3 regions of the Levilactobacillus zymae genome follow, and region 1 is predicted to be linked to each of the others. Evidence: riboswitches for the same ligand, from Rfam matches in the RefSeq annotation. Region 1 holds a riboswitch; each other region holds the start of a gene.

Evidence for each region. Region 1 has a riboswitch for thiamine pyrophosphate ahead of thiM (hydroxyethylthiazole kinase). Riboswitches for the same ligand answer to the same signal wherever they lie in the genome.
Region 2: another riboswitch for thiamine pyrophosphate. It lies ahead of RI501_RS10390 (ECF transporter S component); the one in region 1 lies ahead of thiM (hydroxyethylthiazole kinase).
Region 3: another riboswitch for thiamine pyrophosphate. It lies ahead of cytX (putative hydroxymethylpyrimidine transporter CytX); the one in region 1 lies ahead of thiM (hydroxyethylthiazole kinase).

The regions. Positions count from the first base shown of each region.
Region 1 is NZ_JAVLAS010000001.1:2,397,549-2,407,793, forward strand. It holds gene RI501_RS11445 (hypothetical protein) at 1-106, opposite strand, end outside; gene RI501_RS11450 (sigma-70 family RNA polymerase sigma factor) at 198-749, opposite strand; gene RI501_RS11455 (hypothetical protein) at 1,056-2,111, shown strand; gene RI501_RS11460 (ABC transporter ATP-binding protein/permease) at 3,100-5,025, opposite strand; gene thiE (thiamine phosphate synthase) at 5,094-5,756, opposite strand; gene thiD (bifunctional hydroxymethylpyrimidine kinase/phosphomethylpyrimidine kinase) at 5,756-6,571, opposite strand; gene thiM (hydroxyethylthiazole kinase) at 6,592-7,380, opposite strand; TPP riboswitch at 7,485-7,590, opposite strand; gene RI501_RS11480 (oxidoreductase) at 7,636-8,472, opposite strand; gene rlmD (23S rRNA (uracil(1939)-C(5))-methyltransferase RlmD) at 8,818-10,245, shown strand, end outside.
Region 2 is NZ_JAVLAS010000001.1:2,175,366-2,185,610, forward strand. It holds gene RI501_RS10365 (Cof-type HAD-IIB family hydrolase) at 1-266, opposite strand, end outside; gene RI501_RS10370 (alpha/beta hydrolase) at 321-1,136, opposite strand; gene RI501_RS10375 (PTS transporter subunit EIIC) at 1,123-2,424, opposite strand; gene RI501_RS10380 (HAD-IIB family hydrolase) at 2,498-3,325, opposite strand; gene RI501_RS10385 (D-alanyl-D-alanine carboxypeptidase family protein) at 3,461-4,630, opposite strand; TPP riboswitch at 5,055-5,146, shown strand; gene RI501_RS10390 (ECF transporter S component) at 5,225-5,791, shown strand; gene RI501_RS10395 (ABC transporter ATP-binding protein) at 5,809-7,218, shown strand; gene RI501_RS10400 (energy-coupling factor transporter transmembrane component T family protein) at 7,215-7,868, shown strand; gene RI501_RS10405 (hypothetical protein) at 7,886-8,056, shown strand; gene RI501_RS10410 (hypothetical protein) at 8,133-8,504, shown strand; gene RI501_RS10415 (hypothetical protein) at 8,678-8,854, opposite strand; gene RI501_RS10420 (LBP_cg2779 family protein) at 9,139-9,333, shown strand; gene RI501_RS10425 (O-acetyl-ADP-ribose deacetylase) at 9,381-9,896, opposite strand; gene RI501_RS10430 (zinc ribbon domain-containing protein) at 9,901-10,155, opposite strand; gene RI501_RS10435 (hypothetical protein) at 10,145-10,245, opposite strand, start outside.
Region 3 is NZ_JAVLAS010000001.1:187,649-197,893, forward strand. It holds gene RI501_RS00740 (pyridoxamine 5'-phosphate oxidase family protein) at 1-299, opposite strand, end outside; gene RI501_RS00745 (zinc metalloprotease) at 466-1,002, opposite strand; gene cytX (putative hydroxymethylpyrimidine transporter CytX) at 1,179-2,351, opposite strand; TPP riboswitch at 2,416-2,516, opposite strand; gene RI501_RS00755 (YhgE/Pip domain-containing protein) at 2,879-5,800, opposite strand; gene RI501_RS00760 (TetR/AcrR family transcriptional regulator) at 6,061-6,636, shown strand; gene RI501_RS00765 (VOC family protein) at 6,792-7,184, opposite strand; gene RI501_RS00770 (fructose permease) at 7,187-7,912, opposite strand; gene RI501_RS00775 (zinc-dependent alcohol dehydrogenase family protein) at 7,996-9,000, opposite strand; gene scrK (fructokinase ScrK) at 9,020-9,895, opposite strand.

The DNA.
Region 1 (10,245 bases):
CCGGCTCCGGTGCACTCACCCCGTTGTTCAGAACAATCCGGGCGGGGTGCGTCGCGTCGGTCCCCAGTAGAAAAGTGATGGATGTTTTTAACCAAGTCTTAGTCATTGTTGTGACCCCTCTCAAAGTTATGGTGTGTAAGTCGGCTGGCCAACCCTTACACTCTTACTAACGAAATTGCGGGTGGGGTTGTCACCCCCTAATTCCAATCCGGCCAAAAATTTTGACGCCGCAGCCGGTTTACCAGCGTCTTGCGCCACCGTAACACGGTCTGCCGGCTGACCTGACAGCGCCGCGCAATCTCCGCGGCCGTCAGGTGATTGACCAACGTGCCGTTCAGATAGGTCCACTCGCCCAGCGTCCCCTCCTCGCGAATCAACCGTAACAGGCGCGCCTGATACAAGCGCACCTCCAGGTCTCGTTGGAGGTCGCCGGTGTTGGGTAATTCCGCTAGCAACGCGGCGTGATCCCCGTCCGCGCGGTACTGATTCTGCCGCCGTTCCTTCCGCAACCGATCCAGGATGGTCCAGTAGATTTTCTGCTGCGCGTAGGCCAAGAATTGATGGGGCTTTTCCAGCGGATCATCGGGGAAGCGCTGGTACACCTTGAGAAATAAGAGGCGACTTTCCTGCAGGTAATCATCATAGTCCGCGTGGAGCGGTGAAAGGTGTAACTTCTTCAGCGCGGCGTGGAGAATGACCTCGTGGTCACCCGTAAACAAGAATTTGAAAGCATCCTGTGCGTCTCTCAATATAAATTCCTCATTTCCAACTAGATTTTGTCCCCTCAAGGGAACAGCTTCTAAGTTATCAAACCGGTCTAGACCCGTCTAATGGCCGTTTTCACCCCCGCCACTGGCTGATAGCCGCTCTCAATTTACGGGTCTAATCATAAGAACGGTTTCTTCGCCGGGACGGCTGGGTGCCGGAACCAGTCAATCCGACCCGTTTACCGTTAATTTTAGCGACAGTTGGGTCGACGGAAATTTTATTTTTTTGACTATTCGTGGTATAAATAGATTGTGAGAAGTTTATCATTAAGAAGGAGTGGGGATTTCATGCAGTCAACAACCTGGTTACCCTGGCTTACCGCCACGGCAGCCGTTCTTTTCGCCATCGGGGGCTCGGGGACCACGGCGGCCGCCAAGACGTATACGCAACACGGCAACGCGCTGGCAAATTACAACGTCGCCAAGTATCGGACGGTCAACAACCGGAATCTATCCGTCAAACGCTATAGTTTTACCGGTCAAGGGTCAACTTTGACCAGCATTCGGGGTAAACGGGTCGGTTTTAAGACCAACCTGTTATTACCCGACCAAACCGGTTGGCAAAACCCACAGAGTCTGGTCATGACCAAGACCGGCAGTACCATGTACGTGCTGAGCACGCAGCATAACGACCGCGGCTTCATCGCCAAGTATAACCTGACCGCCCTACGGAAGTTGGGAGCAACCTCGGGCGCGTTAGCTCTGGCCTTCAAGGACCAACGCCAACACACCCTAACGGCCCGGGATAAGGCCATCATCAAGAACGTCAAGGTCGGACCCGAATTCGCCTGTGGTCACGGCCAATCGCTTGCCCGTAACCCTAAGAACGGCCAACTCTGGTTCGTGGGGGCTACGGCCATCCACAGTAACGTCCAACAGGTCAGCACCAAAACCTTAAAACCCGTCAAGCGGATCAACTTTACCCTGAAGAGCACGGTCCCGATGGGCGAAAACCTGACCTTCGACAAACACGGCAACGCCTACTTCTACACCTATTCCAATGGTGGGTGGGCACCCAAGGGTAGCGTCAAAATCTATCAAGGGAAGATTCACAGTAAATCCGTGCGCTTCCACCTCATCATGCAGGGGTTGCGCCATAACCCCGGGACCAAGAGTCAGTCGTTAGCGTATAATGCCCAGCGCAACCGGCTATACTTCATCAGCGACGGCAGTATCTCCTCGATCCCCGTTAGCAAGCTGGGCCACCTCAAGGCCAAAGACGTCGAAGCCACGAACCTGAACGGCCACCGAGAGTTCGAAGGCCTTCAGTTCACCAGTAACGGTGCGGGTTACCTGCTCACTAACCGTCCCGCCCAGGTGATGCGTACCACCAAGAATTTCTAACCTCATATACGGGTACTACAGGAAGCTCCGGTTAACCGGAGCTTCTTTTTTGACGGTACGTCAAAAAGGAACCAAGTTTTCGCATCCCCACGAAAACTTGATTCCTTGACTTAGACGCGACGACCACTAAAGGCTTCACTCGCCGGTAAGGTCTTCCCGGCCACCATCCCGGTGATGGTGACCAATTGCTAATCAGACGACAAAAGTTGACCGTGCAAAAACTAGTCGTTGCACCCGGGGGTCGCCCCAGATGAGGGGGAATACTACCCTTAAAGCCGCGATGGTCTCGCTCCTAATTATACGAACATACGTTCAAGATAGCAAGGCTTGTTTGCCGCGTTCTGACCGCGCGCCCCGCCATCGGCGTAAACGGTGATCCGGTTCTCTCCCGCATCACGGTGGGCCAATTCTCGATGCCCACTGCGCCCACTTTACCGCCTGAAACGTCATTCGTCAATTCAACTTGCGACCGTTAACTATCGGACCCCCGCTAAACGTTGATTGGTCACGCTTTGCCGGTTCTCAGCAAATTCTTACTTTTCACCGCCGCAACCCCTTTCGACCACGGCCCCCGCTGTCACGGGCTGTCCCGGACCGCCAGCAACCCCCAGCCGGTCTTAATCCCGCCAACCGCGTTCCCCAAGAACGGTTTAAACCCCGTACGACCAGCCCCATTTTTCGACAAAAATCACGGCCCTTAATTGTTAAAATAATCTGCCAATCAGTCATCTTTAGGTTGGTTTTCCGACGCACCCATGGTAGAATTAAGGCTGTAAAGTTAAGTCTTAGTCAGCTTAGCTTCTCAAATTTATGACGAATTCAGCTCGCCCACTGCACCTATCTCGTGGGGGAGCTGTTTCCGCTTTGATGGCCGTTTTAGCCAACGTTACGTAATCTCAAAACTGTTACGTTTTTCCAATCTTACCCAACTCTAAGGCAACTCAAAAATCGTTAACGGCCATCCGGTCGTTAACGATTTTTTTATGGTTTATTCGTATGCTAAGGCTTCGATCGGATCAAGCTTGGCGGCCCGACTCGACGGTGCCAAGGCGGCTAATAGGCTAATCACAATCGCCACCACGATCCCGAAGATCAGGTAGTTCCCCGTGATGCCAATAATGCTGTAGCCAATATACTTGGTCGCGACGTTGTTGGCTAAGACCGCCACCAATTCGGTGAAGACCAACGCCAGGATACTGGAGAACAGTCCCAAGAAGAAGGCTTCCGACAAGAACAGGTTCTTGATGTCGCGGCGCCGAACCCCTAAGGCTCGCAGAATCCCGATTTCCTTGGTTCGTTCGGACACGCTGATGTAGAGCACCACGATGATCATAATTGCGGAGACTAGCAGCGAGATGCCGGCAATTGCGGCCAGGACGTAGAACGCCAACTGGATATAGGTGTTCAACGTCGATACGGTGGCCCCGGCCCCGGTCAACTGATACCGGGCCTTGCCGTTGCTGGTCTTAAGCGCGCGGATCTTGTCCTGCACGCCAGTGACGTGACTGAAGCCAGCAATGTCGACCGTCGCGAAGTTGGCCCGGAAGGTCAGGTGCTTGCTCTGGTACATCTGCTTGATGGTCTGAAGGTTGGTCTGTAACTGACCACTGCTCCCATCGGTCACCCCGCTGACCGTTAATTTCTTGGTCATCACGGTCGGAATGTTGTGCTTATCCATGGCCGTTAGGGAAACCTTAACCGTCTTGCCCACCAGCCGATAAGGATGTTGCTTATTGAATTTCTTGGCGAAATCCTTCGACAACATCACTTCACCGGTCTTGGGGGTGTGACCCTTCTTGACGCTCTTGGCCAACATCTGGTCGGTGACCGTTTGGACGATCTGCGCCGTCGAACTGGTACCGTTACGTTGGACCTGGGCCCCCTGAGTGTAGAAGCCCAGTTGGACCTTCTTGACGTGGTCGAGCCGCTTTAAGCGCTGCACGTCGGCGGTCTTCATCTCAACTTTCTTAGGGTTCTCACTGGTGGTCTTCTGGGCCACCTGAACGGCGGTAGGCTTAATCTGCGAATAGATTTCGTGATTAATGTAGCCCTTGACCCCGCGACCTAAGCCCAGCATCAGAATCACACTGAAAATCCCGATGGACGCCCCGAAGATGATCAACAGGTTGCGCCCCAAGTTATAGCGCATATGTTGTAAGGCCATGCGGACCATCGCCAGAAAGCCCAGGTGCTTCGCGGGCATCTCGGCATGGTCGTTAACCGGAAACGGGTCTTTCAGGTTCTCGTCGCGGTCGATGACCCCATCGGCCATGTGCACGATCCGCGTCCCGTGGTCGGCAACCTCTTGCGAATGGGTCACACAGATCACCAGTTTGCCGCTGGCCGCGATGTCGTCCATCAACGCCAGGATTTCCTGGGTGTTCTGCGAATCCAGTGCCCCGGTAGGCTCATCAGCGATGATGATGTCGGGGTCCGAAGCCAAGGCCCGCGCAATGGCGACCCGTTGCTTCTGCCCCCCCGAAAGTTGGTTGGGGTGCTTATGGCGGTGTTCCTTTAACCCCACCTGATCCAACAACTCGGTGGCCCGCTCGCGTTGCTCCTTGCGGCTGAGCTTGGTCATCTGTAGCGATACCATCACGTTGTCCAGGATGCTGAGGTGGCTAATCAGGTTAAAGTTCTGGAAGATAAACCCAATCGTTTGCCGCCGGAAAGTGTCCAGTTGCTTCACGGACGCGTGACGCAGCGACTCACCGTTCAGCAGGACGTCGCCCTCGTACTGGGCGTCCAACCCACCGATGATGTTCATCAGCGTGGTCTTCCCACCCCCGGACTCGCCCAAGATCGACACAAACTCGCCGCGGTCGAACTTCAGGCTGATTCCCTTTAAGACGGGAAAGGGTGTTTTATTCATGTAGTAAGACTTGTGAATATCTTTTAGCTCTAAAAAGCTCATAGGTACAGGTAACCCCCCTTTAATTCAGTAATATCCTGAACGATAACCTATTTCGGGCTAAAACGCAATTATTTTGCCGGTTTGGTGAACGCCGCGCGCATGGCGCGAATCGCGGTCTGGGGCTGGTCGTGGCGGGTCAAAAGCGTGATCACCGCCACACCGGCCGCCCCGGTCTGAGCGATGGCCGGTAACGACTCGAGGGTCACCCCGCCGATGGCCACTACTGGGACCTTGGACTGGGCCACCAGTTGAGCCAGACCGGCCGTCCCAATCACGGGATCGGCATCGTCCTTGGAGACCGTCGGGTAGATGGGACCACTCCCCAAATAAGCAATCCCGTCGATCTGGTTAGCCGCAGCGACCTCGGCCGCCGTCGAACACGACAATCCCACGAACATCTGGCGGTCGTCGGTGGCCGCCAAGACTTGTTGAATGCGCTCGTCGCTCTGACCCACGTGAATGCCATCGGCGTTTAGCTGCAGCGCCATCTCGACGTCATCGTCGACGATGAACGGCACGTTGGCCGCCCGGCACTGATCGCGCAGGTCGCGGCCTAGCGTCAGCCGTTGTTCGGGCGTCAGCGTGCTGGCCCCCTTGTCGCGAAACTGGTAGGCCGTGATACCGGCCGCCAGCATGGTGGCCAACACGTCGCGTAAATCTCGGCCGGGCACGTCTTGACTGCCCGCCACAAAGTAGGCCCGGAGCAAGCCGGGTTCAAAAGTTACTGACATTATAGCGTTCCCCCTTGATTGTAAGCCCAATGGTTCAGCGGTCCGTGGCCGTGGCCAACCTCGATGGGGTGGGCGATGGCCGCGGTGACGTAATCCTTACCCAAGCGAATCGCCGTCTCGAAGTCGGCGCCCTTCGCTAGCTCGGCCGTGATGCACGACGACAGGGTGTCGCCCGTGCCGTGGGTCCGCACCGTGTCGATCCGTGGGGCACTCAGCCAAAACGACCGACCGTCTTCAAGCAGGACAAAGTCACTGGCCTGATCCGGCGTGGTCTCGTGACCGCCCTTGATGATCACGTTCTTGGCCCCTAAGTTCTGTAGCTCAACCGCCGCGGCCTCCATCTCTTCTTTGCTATCGAGGGGCAGCCCCGTCAGACGCTGGGCCTCCAGTAGGTTGGGCGTCAAGACGTCGGCTAACGGAATTAATTCGTCACGCACCGTCGCCACGGCGTCGTCGGCGAGTAAGGCCGCGCCGCCCTTGGCAATCATCACGGGATCGACCGTCAACGGGCCGAAATGATAGCGTTTGAGATTCTCCACGACCCCGTGGACGTGTTCGGCGTCGGCCAGCATCCCCGTCTTGCAGGCGCGGATCTGGAAGTCATCGGCCAACGACGCAAACTGCTCGTCGATCAGCCGCTGCGGTAAGGCCAGGAAGTCCTGGACCCCCTTGGTATTTTGCGCCGTCACCGCCACGACCACCGCCGTCCCGAAGACGTGGCGTTCCTGCATGGTCTTAAGATCGGCCATCACCCCGGCGCCCCCACCGCTGTCGGTCCCCGCAATGGTTAGCGTTTGGGGAAATTCATTTGTCATTTGTCTGTCATCCTTTCAGCCTATTCGTAGGCCGCCACCGCCTCAATCTGGGCCACGGTGGTCTGCTGCAAGGCGTCCATTAATTTGATAATAAAGGTGCCGGCTCCCATCTGTGGGTCCGCCTGGGCAACCCGTTGGCCGATGGCCGCAAAGACCAAGTACGCGGTCTGGGCCGCTTCGAAGTAGTCGTCCTCAATCGCACAGAAGGCCGCCACGATACTGGACAGCATGTCGCCGGACCCCACGTACGTCTGGAACAGCGTGGTCCCATTGATAACCTGTACGGTGCGCGTCCCATCGGTAATCACGTCGGTCGGACCGGACAGGATCACCGTACACTTTTGCTTCTTGGCGCAGGTCTCGGCAATCGTGGCTAAATCACCAGTGCCTTGACCGGCATCGATGCCCTTGGCCTGCCAGTCGATCCCGGCTAAGGCCGCAATCTCACCGGCGTTCCCCCGTAGCACGTCCGGCTGAAAGGCCCGAAACAGATCTGCGGCCACCTGTGCCCGGTACTTAACGGCCCCCACCGCTACCGGGTCGACCACCAACGGCTTATGATACCGGTTGGCCAGCTGACCGGTCACCTTGATCTGGTGAACCTGCGGCGTGGTAAAGGCGCCCAGGTTCAAGCAGACCGCCTGCGACATCTGCACCATCTCGTCGGCCTCGTCGACCTCTTCGGACATGATGGGCGACGCGCCAATCGCGTTGATCCCGTTGGCCACGTCTTGAACCGTCACGAAGTTGGAAATGTTGAACACAATCGGATTTTGACGCCGTAAATCGTCCAGTAAACTGATTTTCATGTTGCAAATACCCCCAAAGATAGTTGTGCTAATCCTAGTGTGCCCCGCTCACCCGGCCGAAAAACACCAAAACGGCCACCCATTCGTCAAGTGAACGGGTGGCCGTCGCCAGTCAAACACGTTCCCTTCGCAAGTCTGGACTTGACAGGTTCAAAGGAATTGCGACAAGGTCACATCTCAGCCCGCGTGCGGACACTCCTAGTGTTAGTTATCTTTAGCATAGCATGTTGACGCGTCACGTCAACGATTCTTAGATTAATGGGTGATTCGTTGGGCCGCTTGACCAGTCAGCCGCCAGATCCGGTCCATGGTCTTATCGGACAAGAACCGCCGGGCTAACAGGATTTGACTCCCGGTGCCGGCGTGGTACCGGGTCTTAGGCCGCCGGGCCAGGGCCGCGCGGTCAACCAACCGGGCGATAACTTGCGGTTCGCTGGCGTAGCGCTTGGCCGCCGTCAGAATCGCCGCGGCCATGGTCGCGGTCTTGGCGTACGGTCCGTCACCCGAGGTCTCGTGGAGGTGGGTCGCCGCGATGTCGGCCCATTCGGATTGAATGCTGCCGGGTTCGATGACGGCCACGTGAATGCCGTGGGGCTGGAGTTCTAGCCGTAGCGTGTCCGAGAGACCTTCTAAGGCGAACTTGGACGCCACGTACCAGCTGGCCATGGGTTGCGCCACCTTGCCGTCAATCGACGTGATGTTGATAATCCGGCCGCTGTGTTGCTGCCGCATCATCGGCAGCACCGACTTGATCAGCCGCGCCGCCCCGAAGAGGTTCACGTCGAACTGCCCCAGCGCCTGCTTAATGGGTACGTCCTCTAGCGCGCCCAGCAGGCCGAAGCCCGCGTTATTAACTAAAATGTCGATGCGCCCGGTCTCACTCACAATCCGGTCGACCACTTGTTCCACGCTGTCGGCGTCCGTGACGTCCAACGCCACCGTGGTAATCCCTAAATCGTCTAAATCATTCATGCGGTCGACCCGCCGAGCCCCGGCGTATACCGTGACCCCGTTACGATGTAAATTCCGTGCAATGGCGTTGCCAATTCCCGATGACGCACCCGTCACCAGGGCAACTTTACGATGATGCATGGCCAAGCCCCCTTAAATTTTTCGATACCTGGATGTTGGGAAAGACTAAACGCTTCCGGAACAGTCAGCAACGGGCTGGAACGGAGCGGGCACGGCTTTGAGCCCGAAATTCGGGTCTCAAAGTCCGACCTTTGTCTAAGCCGTCTACTCACTAGTCATGGCTAAATCAGCGGTCTTCCACATAGGTAACTTAATTGTACCCAAAAGCACCCAGACTAGCTATGAAAGCGGCCCCATTTTAATGATTTTTTTAGTCCTGCAGGCGTCCCGCCCCGTCTGGCGGCAATCTTTGGTATAATGGTCAAGATTAATAGGTTTCAACTGTCACTATATAGGAGAAAATCAATGAGAAATTATCAAAAACGCGACGATTACCGGGACAACTACCGCCGGGGCCGCCGCAACGACCACCGGGACACGCCCCAGGTCGAAGTCGAAGAGGGCCAACGTTTTCCGCTGACCATCAAGAAGATGGGGATCAACGGCGAAGGCATCGGCTACTACAAGCGCATGGCCGTCTTCGTGCCCGGCGCGTTGACCGGTGAAGAAGCCGTGGTGGAAGTCACCAGCATCTCTCACCGTTACTTGCGGGCCAAGGTCCACCGGATTCGCAAGGCCAGCCCGTACCGCGTCGAACCGCGCGACAGCTACGCCGATCAGGTCGGTGGCTTCGAGCTCGAACATTTAGCCTACCCGCAACAACTTGAATTCAAGCGCGACATCGTCCGTCAATCGCTGGAACGCTACCACCCTTATGGTTTCAAGGATTACGATGTCCGTCCCACGCTGGGGATGGCCGACCCGTACGCCTACCGTAACAAGGCCCAGTTCCAAGTCCGTCAAGCCGCGGATGGCACGGTCCAAGCCGGCCTATACGCCGAACGCAGTCACGATTTGATCGACCTGCCCACCTGCTCCGTGCAGATGCCCGTCACCATGACCGTGATGCGCGCGTTGGTCAAGATGCTACAAGACTTAGAAGTCCCGATTTACGACGAAGCCCACAACTCCGGCATCGTCAAAACGCTGGTGGTCCGCGCGGCCGCCAACACCGACGACGTTCAGGTCACCTTCATCACCAACTCCAAAAAGCTGCCCCACAAGCACCAACTCCTGTTGCGGATGGCCGACGAGCTGCCCCAAGTGACCTCCGTGATGCAAAACATCAACCCGGGCAAGACGTCATTGGTCTGGGGCGAGGAGACCCAACACCTGGCCGGTGAAGAAACCATCACCGAAAAGCTGGGCGGCCTGGCCTTCAAGCTTTCCGCCCGAGCCTTTCTCCAACTCAACCCGGCCCAGACCGAGGTCTTGTACGACCAGGCGAAGAAGGCCCTGGACCTGCAACCCGGTCAAACCGTGGTCGACGCCTACTCCGGGGTCGGCACCATCGGGCTGTCGTTAGCCGACGTGGCCGCCGAAGTCCGGGGGATGGACGTTATCCCCGAAGCCGTGGCCGACGCCAACGCCAACGCGGCGCTTAACGGGATCACCAACGCCCACTACGAGGTCGGCACCGCCGAAGATCTCCTACCTAAGTGGGCCGTGGCCGGGTTCCGGCCGGACGCCATCGTGGTCGACCCACCCCGCACCGGTCTGGACGGTCACCTGATGGACACCATCTTAGCGATTCACCCGCAAAAGTTGGTCTACATCTCCTGCAACCCCTCGACGCTGGCCAAGGATTTAGATACGTTGACCGACGATTACCGCGTCGACTACATCCAATCCGTCGACATGATGCCGCAAACGGCCCGCTGCGAAGCGGTCGTC
Region 2 (10,245 bases), 220 kb from region 1:
TGTTTAAGTCCACTTTGGGCCAACGTTTCCTTCGTCACGTTGTTCACCACTAAAGCGCCGTTAAAGGTAATGGTAAAATCCTCCGGGGTGGTTAATCCCAGTTGTTGGATGTAACCCCAAATGGCGTTGATGGGCCGTCCGGTGCATAACACGACCTTCATTCCCGCCTGATGGAGCTGGCGCAGCGTGGCAACGTTTTCTTCACTAATCGTTTTATCGGTATTTAGTAGCGTCTCGTCTAAATCGAGCGCAATCATCTTGATCATGGCGTAGCCTCCCGTTAACTCCAGTCTACTCGTTACAATTTTAAAAATAAACCTCTAGTCCAAAAGATCCTGCCGAATCAAATGCACGATTTGTTGATTTTCCGGTAAGTTCGCGTGGTTGGCATTCGCACCACTCACGGTAATCTGCGTGAAGCTTTTGACCTGCTTTTGAAAGATGTATTTCCCCCGATCCACACTATCAAACGGGACGATACCGTCGCCATCATATGACTGACTACCGGCTAACGAATACACCACGAGATGCTTCGATAGATTTTGCCGGCCAGCCACCAGTTGTTTAAAGAGGGGGGTGTCGACCTTGGGGTTGGCCTCTTCTAGGTTAAACGGTGACGCGATGGTCATCAAGCGGTCAGCGTGGGCCCCAGTCTTCGCCAACGCATTTTCCATAAACAGCGTCAGGACCAGGCCCCCGTTAGAGTGCCCCATCGCCGAGAAGTGGTTAAAATGATAGGTTTTCTGCAAGGCTTGAAAGGCGATGGCAAACCACGCCGCTTGGCGCCGAATGTTGGTCAACCCGTCGGTCTTATTCTGAAACCCAATCACGATAAACGGGCGCCGGTCGCCCCGCCGAATTGACCCACTATAAACTAATTGATTGTTCGTCTTCACTTCGACCCGCAACAAGCTATGCTGCGTTTTGGTCTGCGTGTTCAGTTCCTTGACCAGGGCATTAAAGCGGTTCTGCGTGGCACTAGACCCCGGTACCAAGATCACCGGCGCCATCGCACTTTGGTAGTTGGCCCGCGCATGTCGGGTTTGCTGGGAACACCAAAAGAGCCCCGGAAGACTCAGTAGGATCACCAATAGTCCCAACACCCAGAGTCCCCGATAATGGTTAAAGCGTCGCATTGGCACTCGCCTCCTCGTGAACTTGCCGTTCAGCGATGGCCGCCCACTTTACAAACGGATAATAAATGACCGTACTCAACGCTAGGTTGACCAGTGCTAACCCCAAGGCCGACCAGGCACCCCCCGTTCCCAGGAAGCTGATCAACGGTCCGGGAGTCCCCACGGCAAAGGGGTAAGCCGAAGCCGGAACCCAATGCAGGCCCAAGCACAGACTACTTAGTGACAAACATGCCAGGGGCGCGACAATCAACGGCACCAGGAGCACCGGACTGAGGATAACCGGTAACCCCACGAGCAGGGGCGCGTTGACATTCCCCATTACGGGCAGCACACTTAACCACCCAATCCGCCGTTGCGCGGTGTTTTGGGTCACCAGCAAAATAGCCACGAGTAACCCCAGCGTCATCCCGGTGCCCCCCATATTCGCGTAGGGTTGGCTCACGGTTTGCACCGTCAGGGGATGCGGTAAGTGCCAGTTACCCGTGGTTAACACCGCAGCCAGATTTTGGGCAGCCATCACGGACTGCTCCGGGGTGGTTGGCACCGGACTTAACACGCCTAGCCAATTCAGCGCACCATTTAACACGCTAAAAACGGCGAGCTGCCCCCACCCATCTGCCAGATTAAGTGGGGCCCGTAACCAGGCACTAAACCCAGTCTGCAGGCTAAACGGCGCTCGTAACAGCCAGATCAGCCCCCCGGCCGCCACCAATAACAAGCCCAACGTGCCCAACGTTAATGGGCGTTCTAACGTATCACCGGGCTGCGACCAGTGCAACACACTCCACCGGTAGAGGTTACCGATTAATAACCCCACTACCGCTCCCACAGCTAATCCGGTTAGGCCGAGGTTCATCGCTAACCATTCGGGCGACCGGCCCACCTGTACGGTCGCCGGGTTGACATTCAATACTTGCAAGCCCAGGACCGCGATCCCCCCCGCCATTAAGCGGTCACTAGAAGCGGCGGTGACCCGGGCTACCAATAAGTAACTGACGACAAACGCCATCCCCAAAACTGCTAAGCCCAATGCGCCCGTTTGCAGCAGGAGCACGCCTTGCTGCAAACGGGTCCGGCGCAGTAGCCAGGTGGTCACGTGTAGCGTCTGGTAATAATAACCCGTGGGTTCCAGCCAGCTGCGGTTGACGAGATCCGCTAGGGTGCCCACAAGGACCAACGGAAAGATCAGCCGTAACGCCGTCAAGAGTACCCGGACCTGTTGATTTTTTCGCCACCGAACTTCCCCCGCAATCATCCATTGACCGAGCTGGCTTACTGGTTCACGCATACGCTGTCCCCCCAATTCCCCCCAATAGTACGGCACCACGGGCAAGCAACTCACCACTTAAGGGTTAGTTCGGTTACTCCGCGAACGCCGCTAGCCACGCCGCAATCTGGTCTAAAACGACCGGGGACGCATTGGTCCGTGTCGTGCATTGGTCGGCTTCCGCGAGAATCTCGGGGGCGGCGTTCGCCACCGCAATGCCTTGACCCGCCCACTGCAATAATGCCAGATCGTTACCAGAATCGCCGAAAGCTGCCACTTGGGTGCTCGAAATCTGCCAGTCACGTGCCAAGGCTTGCACCGCGGTGGCCTTATTAACGCCCGGTAACGACACGTTAAAGCCTCCCAAGCCGCTACTAGTCGCCGTTAGTTGTGGTGCAAATCGGTGGTTAAAGGCTGCCACCTGCGGGCGCACGTCGGTCCGGTGCCAGGTGACATCCAATTTCAAGATAGGGGCTGTCACCTGCGTTAGGTGCGCAACGTGCGTCAAACTGGGATAAAAGGCTTGTGATGCCCGAAACCGAGCACTCGTCACCGGTAACTCCGTGTACGCGCGGTCCGCCCCACAACTAATTAAGAAATTATCCGCCAAGCGCGGATCCCGCTGAATCCAGGTGATGGCTGTGCGCACTAACGGGGTTGGAATCACCTGTGTCTGTAAGACCTCACCGCGCCCAGTCACCGTTAACGCGCCATCTTCGACCACGTAGGTCAGCTCATGAACCGCTGCTAAGTCGCCGAACAACTCAACCACGTGATCGAGCGGGTCGCCGGTCGCGACGACAAAGTGACTGTCGTGCTGGGCCAACTTCCGTAAGAGTCGATCTAAGCGCGCGTGGTCGTAAGTGCCCCGGGGGTCCAAGAAGGTGCCGTCTAAGTCCGTCGCAATGAGTCGTGGTAGCATGTTTTTCAATCCTCCTGATCAATCGTGAAAGTACTTTCAGCATACCGATTTACTTCGGGTGACGCAACGCTCAGCTCTCGTGCGACGCAAAAAGGCCGCCCCGTCCCTGCGGACGACGCGGCCTTATTTAAACGTTTAATTAGTCATACTGCTCGATTGGTACGCGTGATTCATCAAAGAACGGGTTTCCGTAAATTCGTTTTCGTCGTGGAGGACCACCGTGATCACCCGGTGTTTACCAGTCTTCTGGCCAGTCCCCACAAAACAGTAGCCTGCCAGTGGCGTGTACCCGGTCTTCAAGCCATCGACGTTTAGCGATGCCTGGTAGTACTTTCGACCAGATAGCAGGTTGTTGTAATTATATAACGACTGCCCGTCAACGGTTTTAGACCCAATCTTCCCGTCGGTCACCACGCGCGGATAATCGTTGATCAGGTGCCGGGCGATCGTCGCCACGTCCTTAGGCGACACTTGATTAGCGTTAGCGGAACCGTAATTATACCCGAAAGCCTTCAAGTCGCTGTTTTCCAACCCGGACGCCGAGACAAAGCTGGTGTGCGTTAACCCCCAACTCTTGGCCTGGGCATTCATCTGCTGGATGAACTTGGCATTACTGCCGGCAACCCATTTTCCTAGAGCAATCGCCGCGTTGTTCGACGAATCCAGATAGGCAGCATAGTAGAGGTCTTTGACCGTATACTTATGACCACTCTTAAACTTAAAGCCACCGCACGCGGCATCGTTTCCCATGGCAATCAGCCCCTTGCTGCTGGTATTGACCACGTCGTTCCAGCTTCCCGAACTGCTATTAACCTTTTTGAGGGTCAAATAGAGGGTCATAATCTTGGAGACCGAGGCAATCGGTCGGGCCGTGTTGGCCGCTTTAGACCAGACCACTTTCCCGGTGCTGGCGTCCATAGCCACGGCCCCCTTAGCGTACTTCAGACCAAACGGGGCGGTTCCCTTGGTCAGATAGCCGTGCCAAATCCAGCCCTTGACAGAACCCGCCTTATTAGCCACGTACAGGTAAATGCCCTTCGAATTACCGTGCTTGAGGGTTGCTTGCTTGGTGGCGTACCAGGTGGTGTTGGGGTAGGTCTTCAGATTAGCCACCTTACGTGAATGGCTCTGATTGTACAATGCCCCGCTCGTGTTTTTCTTGTGGTAGGCTGTTTTAGCGATACTCTTGGACGACACCGTCGTATGCGTAGCCGCGTGAGCCGACTGAGGGTGGGTTAACCCAACTCCCATGGTCATGGTGACCACAAAGGCCAACGTCCCTAACTTTAACTTACCAATTGTCATGTCATAAGTCCCTTCTGATTCAAATAAGTTGTTTCTAATTTAGCATGGCTAGCTAGTTAAAAACACCGGTCAGCGGGCTTTGTAATCCGGCTGTTGTGTCTGTCATCTCCCTGTAATCCACCACTTGGCGGTCCTAAGATGGTCGCGCTCACAGCTCGATTCCCGCTTTTAAGGCATCAGGTTACCGTTCACCCGTTCTGCCCTACTAGCCTAACTAGTCCAGGGGCTCACTGGCTGGTGCAATAAAATTTAATCTTTTACTCAGTTGAATCCACGAGCTGTCTCGTGATTGGTCCGGACCATTTGGCGGTCACACTGTTGTTTGCCCGGACCATTCCCGGACTCAACAGCTAAAGCCTTAGATACGATTGTCACCCGTTAGCGGTTGCATTTTATCAACAGAATGGTTACGCTAAGAGTAATTTAAATCCGACTGGGGTGCCCGTATGGCTGAGATTAAACCCATTGAACCTGCTCTGGATAATTCCAGCGAAGGGACGGTGACTTATCAAGCAATTGGCCCCCACTATCAATTTAGTGGGGCCTTTTTACATTCGGGAACTCCTGCGGCAAATTTGAGGAGGAGACAGATTTATGGCACGTTGGCACGTTAAAGAGATTATTCTAGTCACAATTTTAGCAATTTTTATGGGGGTGATTTTCTGGGTCACCGGTCCACTCTACACCCTCTTGGGCGCCGCCTTAGCTCCCTTAGGACTCCAACCCATGGCTAACGACCTACTCTTAGGGCTCTGGTGCATGGCCGGTCCCTTAGCCGGCTTCATCATTCGCATCCCCGGTGCCGCAACCTTAGGCGAGTTTCTGGGCTCCGTCGTCGAAATGTTTCTGGGCAACATGTGGGGCGCAACAACCCTAATCTCCGGAATTGTTCAGGGAATTGGTTCCGAATTAGGGTTTGCCTTCACGGGTTACAAACACTACAATTGGCTGACGTTAGTGCTTAGTGCCCTGACCACCACGCTGGTGACCTTTGGGTGGGACTTTTTCCGCAATGGCTACAACAAGTATCAACTCGGCTTTATGCTCCTCCTACTCATGACACGGTTTATTTCCGTCTTTATCTTCGGGGGTGTGTTAACCAAGCTCATCACTAATCTGTTGAACCGAGCTCACATTCTAGCACCACGCGCAAAAGCTTAACTATTGGAGGAACCTATTTGGCGACCATTACCATTCAAAACTTAACGTACGCCCCGACGCACCAATCTCCGGTCTTACGGGATCTCACGGCCACCTTTACGGGCGGTCGTTTTTCCCTTCTAACCGGACCGTCGGGGAGTGGCAAGACCACCTTATTACGCTTGATGGCCGGCCTCACCCCATTACCGGCTGGTGCCACCATCACCTTTGACGGTCAGCCCTTGACCGCCCGGTCCCCGCGTCAGCGGTCCCGGACCGTGGCACTACTCTTTCAGGAGCCCAGCACCCAGTTCACCATGGACACCGTGGCTAACGAGTTGCGGTTTGCCCTGGAGAATCAACAGGTCGCTCCCAACGAGATGCCCCGTAAAATGACGGCGGCCCTAGATTTTGTCGGCATTCCCGATTTGCGCGACCGACAACTGATGCAACTTTCCGGAGGTGAGCAGCAAAAGGTCGCCTTGGCGATTATCGTGGCCATGGATAGCGACGTCATCTTACTCGACGAACCCTTTGCCAGCATCGATCCCGCCACCCGCCAGACCTTATTAGATCGCCTAGTACAATTGTGCCGTCAACGGGGAAAAACCATCATTTTGGCCGATCACGATTTGAGTGGCTACGCCCGGTGGATCGACCACTTAACGGTTCTTAACGCCGGTCAGCTCACTACCTTATCTGCAACTGCTACCCAGGCGCGTTTAGCAGCCTTCACCCCGGAACGCTTACAATTGACCCACGTTCAGATCCCGGCGACTAACGCTACGGCCGACCTGCAGGGCCACCACTTTGGTCTGGCTCCTCACGACCGTGTTTTAGTACGCCCCCAATCCCTGGCTCTCATGGCGCATAAGTTCACCTTGATTACAGGACCGAACGGTAGTGGGAAATCTACCTTCTTTCGCGCCTTGGTTCGACTAAGCCCCTACCAGGGACGCTTAACCTACCAAGGACGTGACATTCTCCGACTCCGCCGGCGGGCCTACGCCCGTCACGTGAGCCTGATGTTTCAATCAGCCACGGCGCAATTTCTCAACGTTACGGTTGCCGAAGAACTAGCCCTGTCGCAAAAATACGGAAACACCGCCTACTTCACTCCCGAACGGGTCCGAGCGGCCTTAGACCAGTTGCATCTCGCCGGTCGCGACGATCAGATTATCTATTCCCTAAGTAGTGGTCAACAAAAGAAACTGCAATTACTTTGTCTGTTGATAATGGCCCCAAATGTGCTCCTGCTCGACGAACCTTTAAAGGGACTCGACTTGCAGTCCGTGCACGCAGCGTTGACACTGCTAACCACCACCCAGCAGGATCTCAACTTGACCCTAGTGATGATTAGTCATCAACTGAGTGGTCTCAATGACTATGTCGATTACCACTTGGCATTAACCCACCAACAATTTGTTTATCAGGAGGCGACACCGTGAATCCCACGTTAAAATTAGCCACGATTGTGTTAATCGCCCTTGAGATTTCGTTCACTCAGGTCTGGTCGGTCAACGTCTGCCTAATCATCGTGGGCTTGGCCATTCTGTTGGGGACCCACGTACGTCTGCGGACACTGCTGTGGTTGACCATCGTCCCGCTCTTCTTCGCCAGTTCCCTGGTCTGGTCGCTGATGCTTCGGGGGAATGCCACCAATCACTTCTTGCTGGTGCTGTTTACCCGGACGTTTGTGTACGTCTACCTCGGCGCGACCTTTACCCAGACCACGACCACGCTTGAACTAACACGGTCGTTGGAGCAAAACGCCAAGCTTCCCTCAAAGTTCGCCTACGGGTTCCTGGCTGCCTTTAATCTCTTCCCCAAGATTCGCGCGGAAGTCGCCACCGTGCGAGCCGCCGCATTGATGCGCGGTCAAGTGCTGCACGTCTGGTCCCCACAGCTGTATTTTAAGGTCATTTTGACCGCCATGACTTGGTCCGAACAACTGGCCGACGCCATGACCTCACACGGCTACGTCGAGGGGGCACCACGAACCTACGCCGTGACGGTGCCCCTGCATCTTAAGGATTGGCTCTACTTCATCGGCAGTCTGATCTTGGTCCAAATCGGTCTCGTGATTGGTCTCCCCTAACTTGAAAGGAGTTTTTGATGTTTACCGCTGCCGCTCATACCGCCACGCTGACTGCCCAATTAGCTCTCGCCAACCGGGTAGCCACCCCAGAAAATACCCCGGATCTGCTGGCTGCTTTCCAAAAGAGTAGCTGGTACGAGCTTAACTTTTGGCAAATGGCGTTGGATCACGAAGATTGGCACGGCTAAGCTAACCTAGCGGGGCGTTCGATTGTTCAAGTTCACCGGGGTGCCTTATAATGGGGTTACACCGATATAGAAAGTGGTGAGTCCGTTGAAAAACTTGCGGCAATTATCCTTCTTAGAATTATTTGGCTTCTTAGCACTGCTCCTAGGGCTGGTGATCGCGGGCTACGCACTGTTCCATAATCCCGGAACGGTGACCAGCGGCGATGACATGTTTGGCGGTGCCGTGGTCTTAACCTTAGCAGCAGCATTCCTGCACCGTCGCTCGCTGGGGCTCCGCTTAAGTTTGATTGGTCTCAGCGCCCTTGGGTTGGGTTACTTCGTGTTCAGCCACACCCACGCCTGGCTGTGGACCATCGTTTTGACCCTGGTGGCAGCAGCGTTTCTAATTTTCTGCGTTGGCTTGCGCCACGATGTCCGTCAAAACCACAGCCATTGGCCACAATTTTAATAATCACCTAACTAACTGTGCCGAACCGGTCACAGTTTTTTTATGCCAAAAGAAAACAGGCCAACCGAAGTTGACCTGCTTCCCTGCTTGATAAACTACAAAAGACTGTAGTCATGTAATCATTATGATTACCGATATTTAGAGAAAACCCTACCGGTATTCCCGGTTCCAGATTAGTCCGCGTGATGCTGATGCGGCACAACCCGCGCATACGGCGGGTGACTTGGCCGGGATTGCGTCTGCAATTGTGTGGTAGACTCCTTGCCCATCAAAAACCATGACAGGCTGCTGACAACGGCCAACATCACAATGGCGACTCCCAGGCCGGTAATTACCCGTTTTAAATTCATGTTGCCACCTCATTTACCTCTTGTGTCGGGTTAAAAGCTAGAGTCTAGCTTAACTGCCGAATATCACAAAACGGTGACAGAACATCGAAAATCTGCTAACAGTTTCATCACTGTACGTTAACGGGGAATTGTCATATTGTGTTTTAGTTTACGCAATTTTACCGCAATCATCAAGTCTAAATCAAAAGTTTTGCTGTTTAGGGGACTTATTACGCCCCTTTGGCCAAACTTTAGTATAATGAAGTTTGAATAGCAAGTAGGATTATCATTTGGAGGGATTATGAATGAGTCAAGAATTAAGTAGTCTGGCTGAAGCAATCATCGCCTACCAAAAGAAATACGATAAGACTGACGGTGAGATGGCTTACGGCTCTCGCCTCACGGTTGAGAAGTTCCACGCCATCAAGACCGGTGAACTGCAACCCAATAGTGACGAACAAAGCGCACTGCAAAGTTTAATCGCTAAGAAACCCATGTAAGCGTTAAGTAAAGGGGCCCGGAAATAACTTCCGGCCCCCTTTTTTGATTAATGTGTTGTTTGGGCGGCCCAAGCCCGTTGATACGCCTGCGCCGTTGAGACATCAAATGCCACCAACCGCACCGTCACGTCTGGATGGACGGCCAACCAAGTAGCAATCGTGTGCGTGGCCACCCGGGCCGCCGCATCTAGCGGGTAACCGTAGACCCCCGTACTGATTGACGGGAAGTCCACACTGCGGCAGCCTTGTTGGGCGGCCAACGCCAAACTGTGCCGATACGAATTGGCCAGTAAGCGTGCTTCGCCCCGCGTGCCACCGTGCCACACCGGACCAGGCGTATGAATAACCCACTTCGCCGGTAACCGAAAACCGGGCGTGATCTTGGCCTCGCCGGTTGCACAGCCGTTGAGGGGCACACAGGCCGCAAAGAGCTCGGGCCCCGCCGCGCGATGGATAGCTCCGTCGACGCCGCCCCCGCCTAACAGCGTGGTGTTGGCGGCGTTAACGATGGCATCAACGTGGCTGTGCGTAATGTCGCCTTGAATCACTTGAAACTTTGCCATCATTTCACTCCTTTGACCACGGCCACCACCAACGACGCGGTTTAGTCGCCGTTGGGGCGCCATCACGCTGCTTTAAACGCTTCATGCCCTCCTTATAAGGATTCGCATATAACGCATTCAGATTCAACTTTGGGGACGTCTCTGCGGTCTTATCCGTTCCCCTAAACGCCTGAAGATCCGTGTGACACTGCGGACAGGTCGTCTCGTGAGCCGTCACCCGCGTCCCACAGTGGGGACAAAATTGTAAGCTAACTGTCATGCTGGTTCCCTTCTTTTGAACGGCGCTGCTGTCGTTGTTGATTTCGTTGCCGATTACGCTGCTGCGTGGCGGCCGCTTGTCTTGCGGCGG
Region 3 (10,245 bases), 2.2 Mb from region 1:
ATGACGCTACGAAAGGCCGGCCCGAACGCGCCTTCCTTGGGTGGCGTGTAGGTCAGGTGTTCATGACCCACGTCCGTCTCAAACCCAATCTTGGGATTAGTAGCCAGGTACCGCCCCTTTTGGCCATCACTGGTGCCGTGAACGTACAACCGGTAGTGCCCGTCGGCGGTCTCCTCGTAGCCGTAGTGCACCGGCACCACGTACGTTCCCACATCATCCTGTAACCCCAGTCGCAAAATCTTACAATGGTCGAGCACCCAATTAATGGTCGGGTGATCCAAGTAAAGTTCCTTACGCATGATAACCTCCTGTACTACTATGTATAATGCTAGTTAAGTCCTTGTTCATTATATCTGATTTCGTTACATTAATACGTAATTTTAAGTTAACCAGCATACTAAAACAGGATTACTCCGATAAATAATGGAATAGTCCTGTTTTTTGAAGATTCAATTGTATGCGGGTTTACTTGACGTGGGCATATAACTTCTTAAGTTGTGCAACATCATAAGAAGTTATAGGGTCAGATCCGAAATACATGTGACTTTGATTATCATTATTTAAATCTAAACCTAGCCCATTTTCAATTGCAGATGTAGCCATGTTTACTCGTTCATTATGAGCATAATTGTGTTTATCCATATAAGAACGATTTAATTTAAGATACGATGTACCACCCAAAATGTTTCCAAACACAAATGAATTTGAAAAATCATAGATAGCATCATTCGTTACTACTTTTCGAGTAGTTAATCGTAAATCAGCCTTTTTCTTAGAACTTGCCTTAAATTTAAGAACCCTCTTCGAATTCCATTCCTTAATCGCATCCTTCCAAATACCCTTGTAATGTTTAGAAGTAGAGTCGATGTGATAAGTAATTGTCCGATGGTCAAAGTGTAACTTACTTGAAGCGTTCGCCTGCGTAGTCCCACCAAATGCCAGCATGCCGACGACGACCGCACCAATCATAGCAATCTTCTTAATCAAAGTTTTCTTCATCATGATAATTCCCCTTTAGCAGTTGATACGCTCAATGTAGCATAGTGCCATGACACATTATGGCGTCAGCTGCTAACGGGTGGAATTTTTTTCGAATACAGACGTTTTTTGCGAGTTACTTTCAACGCCTATCCTGGCACCAAAGTATTTGCATATCAACGGATTAAACTACCGCACCGTCAGTCCAGCGCATAGAGCCGCGTAAACCGACTGGTCAGGTAGACCGCCAGACTCAGCAGGGCCAACAATAGCAACGTGGTCCCGCCGATGAAGTCTAACCGTTGGAGCCACGAGTACCCTAGCGTCCCGATCAGCCACCACGCAAAGTTCCAGCCCCAAGCCAAGCGCCGGTGCAGGACGAATACGCTGACCGCCAGAATGGCAAAGAGCGGTGTGAAGACCGCCCCGATGGCGTACAGGAAATTCTGGTAGTAGGCCATGGACACGCCCAAGGCAATCGCCCAGCCGACCACCGTGACCCCGACACCCCACAAATTAACGTGACCGCGGTGCCAGAGATTATTCAGGTTGGTGGCCGCCGAGTACGCGTCCATGAAGGTGGTGGTCACCGTCGAAAAGACGATCACCAGTAACGCCACCAAGCCCCATTGCGACTGCGCCAGCACCGCCGTAAAGTCGGCCTGCCCCGTCAAGACCACGGTGAACAGCCCGATGGCAAACATCGCCACGCTGCCGACAAAGTAACCACCGACGCTGACCCAACTGGCACGCCAGGGCTGGGTCGTTTTTTGCGTATAGTCCCCAATCAGCGGCAACCAGGAGAGGGCCATGGTCACGTTTAATTCGACGGCACTCCCGAAGGTCAATTGGCCGCCAGTGAGCGCGTGAACGTGGCCCTGGGCCATGATGCCACCCATCATCAGGAGCATCCCCACGGCCAGCAAAATCACCACCAGGTTGTTAATCCGAAACAACCACTGGTGGTCCAGTAACAACCAAACGATAATCAAAACCGCCACGATGCTGGCCATTATCAGCGTCGAGCGGTAATGAAACAGGTGCTGGGCGATGCCGTTCATCGCCACTTGGGCGTTAACGATCATCACGGCCGTCCACCCCAACAATTGTAACGCGTTAAGTAACGAGAACAGCCGCACGCCCCAGGGACCAAAGACGCTTTGGGTCACCCCGATGGCGGACTGTTGCCGTAGCGTCGATAGGTAGGCCGCCGGCAACAGGAACAAGCCACAGCCAATCAGGTGACCGACTAGAATCGCCAGCAAGCCCCGTTGCCACCCCAACGGCGCCACCAAAGTCCCTGTCACGATTTCAGCGATCGAGATCGCCGCCCCTAACCACAGTAAAAACAAACTCCGTAAGTGAATCGTCATGTCAGTTAAACCCCTTTATCCCGAAAAAAACGCCACCCGTTGCCGTACGCAAACGAAGTGACGTTTTCTAGTCTGGACACTTTCCTTCGCGAGTGTTAACTCAACAGGTTCAAAGGGATCGGACGGACGTCCATCTCAGCCATGACGGCACCCCTAGTGTTTTTTCGATTTAATTGATTACCTCTCATGATAAGCCGAAACGCCGCGAAACACAACGGCCGCTCTAGGATTCACCTTGAAAGACCTGACCTGGCGCTTCCGGGCCAGCCAGAAATGGGCTGGAACGGAGTGGGCACGGCTTCAAGCCCACAAATCAGGTCTTGAAGACCGGCCTTTGTCTAGGCCAGCGAAGAACACCGGCCAACACAAATTTCACTCCTGAGCCCATTTCTGGCTGCCCCTCCAGCTCGTACTAGTCATAATGGCCTCTTTTTACTGAACCATCAACGGATGGACACCCATTCTGAGTCACTAGTATACATCTTGGGTATGACACTTTACCTGTAAGTTCAAGCCATTGCCAACAGCTATTGCTTTTGCCGCGCCATGCGCCGGGCTAACCCGTTTTGGGTGGCCTGCACGGCTAACGGATCACTAAAGTCGATGCGCTTGAGCCGCGCGTACCGCCGCAGGTAGAATAACCAGGTACAACCGGTAAAGAAGAGCAGGAAGCCGAAGAGCATCCCGATTTCCGGCCAGGCCGTGTTCCCGGTCATCAACGTTTGCCGTAACCCCTCGACGCTGTAAGACATGGGGAGCCACGGGTGAATGGTTTCAAAGAAGTGGTTGGACAACTGGATCGGGTAGGTCCCCGCCGACGCGCCCAATTGCAGGACCAAGAGGACCATGCTGAAGAACGAGCCGGCCTTACCGAAGACCAGGTTCAACCAGGCCACGATGGTCATGAACGTGGCCGCCGCTAAGAGTAAGACAATCAGCGTGGCAAACGGGTGAATCGGCCGTAAGCCGTCAATGACCATCATCAACGTAAACATGATGCCGGTCTCTAATAAGACGAAGAGACCCCAGATGCTGGCCTTGCTGGCCCACCACTGAATCCCCGACTTCGGGAACCGGCGGGGCGTGTAGAGATCAAACATCATGTTCAACGCTAAGGCGCCCACGAACAGGGACACGCACATCATGTACGGCGCCATCCCGGTCCCGTTGTTCGGCACGTCGTCCTTATCGGTATGGGTCGTGGTCACGGGCTTAGCCACCTGCGCGTAGGTCAACTTCGACGGGTTCAGCTGCCCCTTATCAGCCGCCGACCCCAGCTTGGTCGCCAATTGTTGGTTCCCCGCCTGGACCTGGCCGCCGGCTTGTGCCGCTTGGCCCGCGCCGCTTGCCAGTTGCTTAGCACCGGTTGCGGCTTGCCCCGTCCCGGTGGCCAGCTGGTTGGCCCCACTGGTCAACTGACTGCCATTGGTGGCCAGTCGGCCTAAGCCCGTGGCGACCTGTTGACTGCCGTTAGCGAGTTGTGAGACCCCGCTGGTCAGACTCGGCAGCTGCGTTTGCATCTGTTGCAGGCCACTCGCCACCTGGCCAGCACCGCTGGTCAACTGAGCACCCTTTTGGCTCAGCTGGCCGGTCCCGGTCGTGAGTTGTTGGGTCCCGCTAGCCACCTGATCAGCGCCGCTAGCGAGTTGTTGGCTCTTTTGGTTCAGCGCCGTGGCCCCGGTCGTTACGGTCTGGAACCCACTAGTCAGTTGCTGGCCGCTGGTGGTCAACTTGGCCGTGCCGCCCGCTAGGCTCCGGGCCCCGCTGGCCAATTGATCGACTCCCGTGGTGAGACTCGGGAGCGCCGCATTGACCTGCGTTAAGCCCGTGGCCAACTGATCTGAACTGGTGGCCGCCGTTTGCAGGCCCCCGGTCAACGCCTGCGAGCCACTGGCCAGCTTCCCGACGGTCGCCGCTAGCTGGTCCTGTTGGCTTCCGGCCGCCGCCAACGCCTTGGTAGCCGCCGGATTGGTCGTAGTGGCGGTAGCGTCACTGATGGCCGAACTCAGGCTGCCCAACGCTGCGGTGATGGCCGTGGTATTGGCCGACTTATCGACGGTGGCCAGCACGGCGGCCTTCTGCGCGCCGGTGAGCTTCTGGGCGTCGGCCGTCGCGGCCACGTCCTGGTGTAACGAACCGCTGGCCTTGACCGCCGTTTCGAGCTGGCCCAACGCGGTCTTCACGCCGGTCATCCCGTTAGCGCCGGCTTGTTGCTTGGCCGCCGCAATGGCCTTGGTGGCCGCGGCGGTGCTGGTCGTGCTTTGACTCAGCTGCTTTTGGAGGGCCTGCAGGTTACTGGTCAACGTCGCGCTATTAGTACTCAACGTCTTTAACCCGCTATTGAGACTCGTGGCCCCCGTGGCCAGCTTGGTGGTCGACTCGTTCAGCGTGCCGGTTTTCGACTGGAGCTGCGCGACGCCCTGGTTCAACTTGGTGGCACCGCTATTGACACTGCCGACCCCGTTGACGTAGGTGGTCAGGCCCTGGCCAAACTGGTTGGTCCCAGACGCTAGCTTAGCGGTCCCCTGGCCGAATTGCTGGGTCCCACTGGCCACCTGCTGGGCACCCCGGTTAACCTTGGTGGCGCCGGTATTGACTTGTTGCGCCCCGGCCACGTAGCTGGTGACCCCACTGTTTAGGCTCTGGGCCCCTTGGCTCAATCGCGTGACCCCGGACGCCAACTGGTTACTCTTAGCCAGCAGTTGGTCTAAGCCACTCACGACTTTCTGGTTGCCCGCCTGTAGCTCGTCGACCCCGGCGATGTATTTGTTCAAACCCGTGGTCAGCGTCTGACTCCCGTTTTGCAGCTTCAACGAACTGCTGGCTAAGGTGTTCAGGTTAGTGGCGATCTTCTGATTGGCCGCCTGTAATTTCCGACTACCGGTCGCCAACTTTTGGTTCCCTTTCGCGGCCGTGCCCATCCCCGTGTCCAGCTGCTTGATGGCCCCAAACATGGTCTTGGCGTACAACTTGGTCACCTGATTGGCGACGTTGGCCCGAATCGTACTCATCGCCGACTCGGACATCTTGCTGGCGATGAAACTCTGGCCGGCACTGGTATCGTAGTGCAGATTCATGGTCTGGGGCTTTTGGTCCAGCAGCGTGGTCGCGTTCTGAGAAAAGTTCTGCGGAATCGTCAGCACCATATAGACTTTTCCCTGCTTTAACCGTGCGTGTGCTTGACTGGCCGGCATCGCCTCGAAGTCGAGGGCCTTAGAATCCTTCAAATTTTGCGTTAAATTTCGGCCCACACTGAGGCGCTTGCCCTGATAGGTCACGGGCTGGTCCTGATTGACCACCGCGACCGGCAAGTCGCCCGTCTTCCCGTACGGATCCCACATGGATTTCAAGAAGGTCACCGCGTAGATCGACGGAATGAACATGATGACGCACAGGACGATGACCATGAACTTGTGTTGCCGCAGATAACCCCATTCCGCTTTAAACATTGCATTACTCCCTTTATGCCGATTTTTGATTAATTGAGTGATTGTTTAACCTTCGAGCGAGCCGCCGCTGATTGCTGATTTCCTGAGCCTTCAACGACGACCAACTATGCTATAGTAGGGGCAAGAATACGCGGTCCCCAACCATGCACGAGTTACTATAATCGGTTGCGCACCGCCTGCCCACATCAAAAACGCCAAGGTTGGGGTATAAACCCCAGATTGACTAAAATTGGGGTGTAACTTAAAGGAGATTAATGATGATGACGACGACGGATAAACGCGTTTTACGCACACAACGGGCGTTAACTCAGGCCTTAGAGGATTTAGCGATTCACCATGATTATCAGGATATTACCGTAACTAACCTCACCAAGGCCGCCGGCATCAACCGTAAGACCTTCTACCTGCATTACAATTCCATCGACGACCTAGTCAACCAATTCGCCGACCAAATCACCCACCAGCTAGCCGCCATCATCCATCAGCACCCCATTAAAACGGTCTACCAACACCCCGGTCTCCTGTTAGACGACTTTGTCGACTTCGCCGAGGCGCACTCCGCGGCGGTCAAACGCCTGTTATTCTCCGACGACTACAGCCGGTTTGCCAACCGCATCGAACGCCAACTGACCCAGGTCCTGGCCGATGCGATTCGGGACTCCTACCCGCTCAATCGGCAAGACGCGCTGATTGCCGCACACTTTTTGATCCACAATACGTTATCGCTCTTCAGTTATTTTTCGACTCAGGCCACCGGCGGTAAAATCGACCGGACCGTGTTCAAGCAGTACGTCGAGCGCCTGAACATGACCGGGGTCAGTACCTTCTTCAAGTAACCCCGGTGACGGCTCCCCCTATTTAACTTGGTTACCGCTAAAATCTCAATCGTTCACCCCTCAAAACACTCAGCTAGTTAACCGCACTAAAAAAACTGGCCCGCCCCTCCGCTAAATGGAAGGACGGACCAGTTTTTAGCTAATGAGTATTGCAGTTACTTAAGAATTTCGCAGAATTCGATGGTTTCGTGGTTGGGGCCCAGGATGTTGAAGAAGCGAATCCCCTTGTCCCAGAACGTCGGAATCGATTGAATCTCGTCGTTGACCAGGTCTAAGCCCTGTTCCTTAGCGGCGGCAAAGGCTTTGTCAACGTCGGTGGTGTTCAAAGAAATATGGTTAATGGCGCCGGCTTGCGGATTGGTCGGGTCGCCTTCCCAGGTTTCGATGATCAGGTTGCCAAACTTCATGAAGGCACAGCGGTTATCCCCGTTGGGAAAGAGACCCGCCTGTTCGAACCCGATACCCTTGTAAAACGCAATCGTTTTGTCTAAATCCGCGGAGGGAATCCCCACGTGTTGAATGCCAGTAAAGTAATCTTGAATTGCCATCATTAATCCTCCTTGACGGGAACGTCACGTCCCACGTCCAATGCCTGATGTTTCAACTTAGGAAAGACCCGCTTGTCGGCAATCCCCGTAATTCCGCCTTGCGCGACGAAGGCAAACAGGGTCCCTAACCCGAAGTTGGTAAATTGTTTGGTGAGCAGTAGTGCGATGATGGCCATGATGGTCGGCGGAATGTAGGACGCCCACATGGCTTTGGCCGCTTGGCCCTTAAAGTACCGAAAGCGTAGGATTTGCATGAGATCGTCAGCCGGATGCAAGACCAGGTTGACTCGCTGATAAATGGAAATGGCAATCGCAATCAACGCCACCCCCAGGAAGTTCAACGCCACGTAGAGGAGATCCATCCCCCAACCGTGCGCCACCGGAAACCCGGTAAACACCGCTGGATACTTCCCCAAGAAGAAATCCTCGAAGAATTGGATCAGCGCGGAGAACGGCACCATGAAGACCATGTTGCCGGCCACCCGCTTCCAGTCCCAGTGACGGATCAGGATCGCGTTTAAGACCGAGGTCAAAAACCCGATAATCAGAAACGTCCAGAACAGGTTCCAGTGGACTGCCGTAGCCATATTGGCTTCGGCCGCCGTCCAGTAAGCCGCCCCTAGAAACGAGGGGCGGATCTGAGCGCTGGTGACTAACGTTAAGACGTTGCCGGCGGAGTTGATCACCAGTGAGAGGATGAAGAAGGCAACGGCCTTCGACATCGACATGGTTCGTTTCGGCTCCAATGGTGTGGCCTCCTCGTGGTAACTAGTTGCGATATCAGCTTTCACATTAATCCCTTACCTTCTATTTAGTCCTCGGTCACTTTCACAACGGCCTTGCTGACGCCCTTAACGTCGCCATTCAAGACGCCTTCGACTTCATCTAAACCTACCACGTGACTGATCAACGGATCGACGTTGACCTGGCCACTGGCCAACAGGGCAATCGCATCCTTGAAGGCGTACGGGTTGATGAAGGAACCCTGAATGGTGAGTTGCTTTTGGTAAACTTCGTAAGTGTTCATGGAGAAGTGTTGGTCGGGCTTGCCGACCCCAAACATCAGGACTTGCGCGCCCTTCTTGGTGGCTTCAACGGCCTGTTCTTGCGTTTGTGGCATCCCCACGGCTTCGATGACCACGTCATAATCAGCCGGAATCTTGTCCCGCGTGGTGTTGTAAGTGTTAACCACGTTGAACTTTTCCTTGTTCAGGGCTAGTTTTTCGTCAATGATGCCGGCTAAGTCGACTTGTTGAACGCCGTAAGCTTGTAAGAGTTGCACGAAGAGTTGACCCATGAAGCCGTCCCCGATGACCAAGGCCTTTTGGTAAGGCGTCAACTTCAGAAGTTGCACCCCGTGAACCGCGCAGGAAAGAGGCTCGGTGGTGGCGGCATCCTTCAGGGAGACGCTGTCAGGAATCGGGTAAACCACGGAAGCTGGGGCGGTGAAGGACTTTTCGAGTCCCCCGTTGCGGGTCACTCCGACCGCGGATAAGTGGTCACAGAGTTCCGGCCGATCGGTCAGGCAGTATTCACACTTGCCACAGTAGATGTTGGGATCAACCACGACCCGGTCACCGACTTTAACGGTGGTGACGTTGGCACCGACCGCGGCGACCGTCCCGGAGTTTTCGTGACCCAAAACGATGGGTGGCACCGCGTTGGCGGAACCCGGTAACCCGGCGTACAAGGCCCGGTCCGTCCCACAAATGCCGGCGTAGGCCGTGTTGACTAAGACCTCATCCGGCTTGACTTCTGGGGTGGGTAAATCTTGAATGTCAAACTGCTTGGTACCCGTTAAAACTAAGGCTTTCATGCTAAAGCGCTCCTTTTAGTTATTTGTTGTATTCGTTTAAAGCCAGGGCGAAATCCCCTAACGTCGCCGACCCGTTTTCCTTGACGGCCGGCATCACAATGTAGTCTTCCAACTTGCCAACGTCGACGTAGTGGTTGAGCAACTTGTCGAACTCGGCCCGGACCTTGACTAGGAATGGCTCACTGACCACCCCACCGCCAAAGACGATCTTATCTGGCCGGACCAGCAGCGTTTCTTGTAACGCCGCTTGGGCCACGTAATACGCCAGGATATCCCAGACGTGATTGGTCAACGGCACGTCCTTGCCGGGCTTACCCAGCCGGGCGTCAAACGTGGGGCCACTGACCAGCCCTTCCAGGCAATCACCGTGAAACGGGCAAATGCCAGGGAAGTCCAAGTCGTCGGGATGACGCTTCAACCGCACGTGGCCCACTTCTGGATGCCCCATGCTGCCGATAAACTTACCATCGACGATCGTGCCGGCCCCGACGCCGGTCCCAATCGTGAAGTAGACCAGTGAGTTGACCTGTTCGTTGAAGAGCGTCGACATCACGTATTCACCGTAAGCCGAGCCGTTCACGTCGGTGGTCCAGTACATCGGAATATCGAGGTCCTGTTTCAGCCGACCCAGAAAATCCGTGTTGGCCCAGCCCTTCTTGGGCGTATCCGTAATGTAACCGTACTTCGGCGAATTATGCCGTAGCTCGATCGGCCCGAAAGACGAAATGGCCAACGCCTTTAGGTCCGGGTATTGTTTGAAGTAAGCAATGGTTTTACTGAGAGTTTCCTCGGGCGTGGTCGTCGGGATCCGGACCTTGTCTTTCACGCGATAGTTCTCGTCCCCCACGGCACAAACAAACTTTGTGCCGCCCGCTTCAATGCTGCCAAGTTGCATAGTTGCCACCTCCAGTGGTCTGGGAAAACTTCTGTTGGTTTCCCGAATTAAATTAAGATGCGTTCGTGATTGATTTCATCACCTTTAAAACGCTTTCATCATAGCATCTGTTTTTTCACCTGCCTAGCCCTTTTCACATGCTGATATTTTGTGAAAAGGCCAAGAAAACTTGTGAAATTCTAAATGTAATCGATTATATTTTTACAACATTTTCTACGTTTTTCTGACGTTTTCAGACGATTGGCGGCCATTAGCGCCCTTGTTCACCGTTAAGTTGGGGACCCGGCAGCGTTTTCACAATGCAATCGATTACACGCCGGTGCCCACCACCCTACCGCACAAGTCGCTGC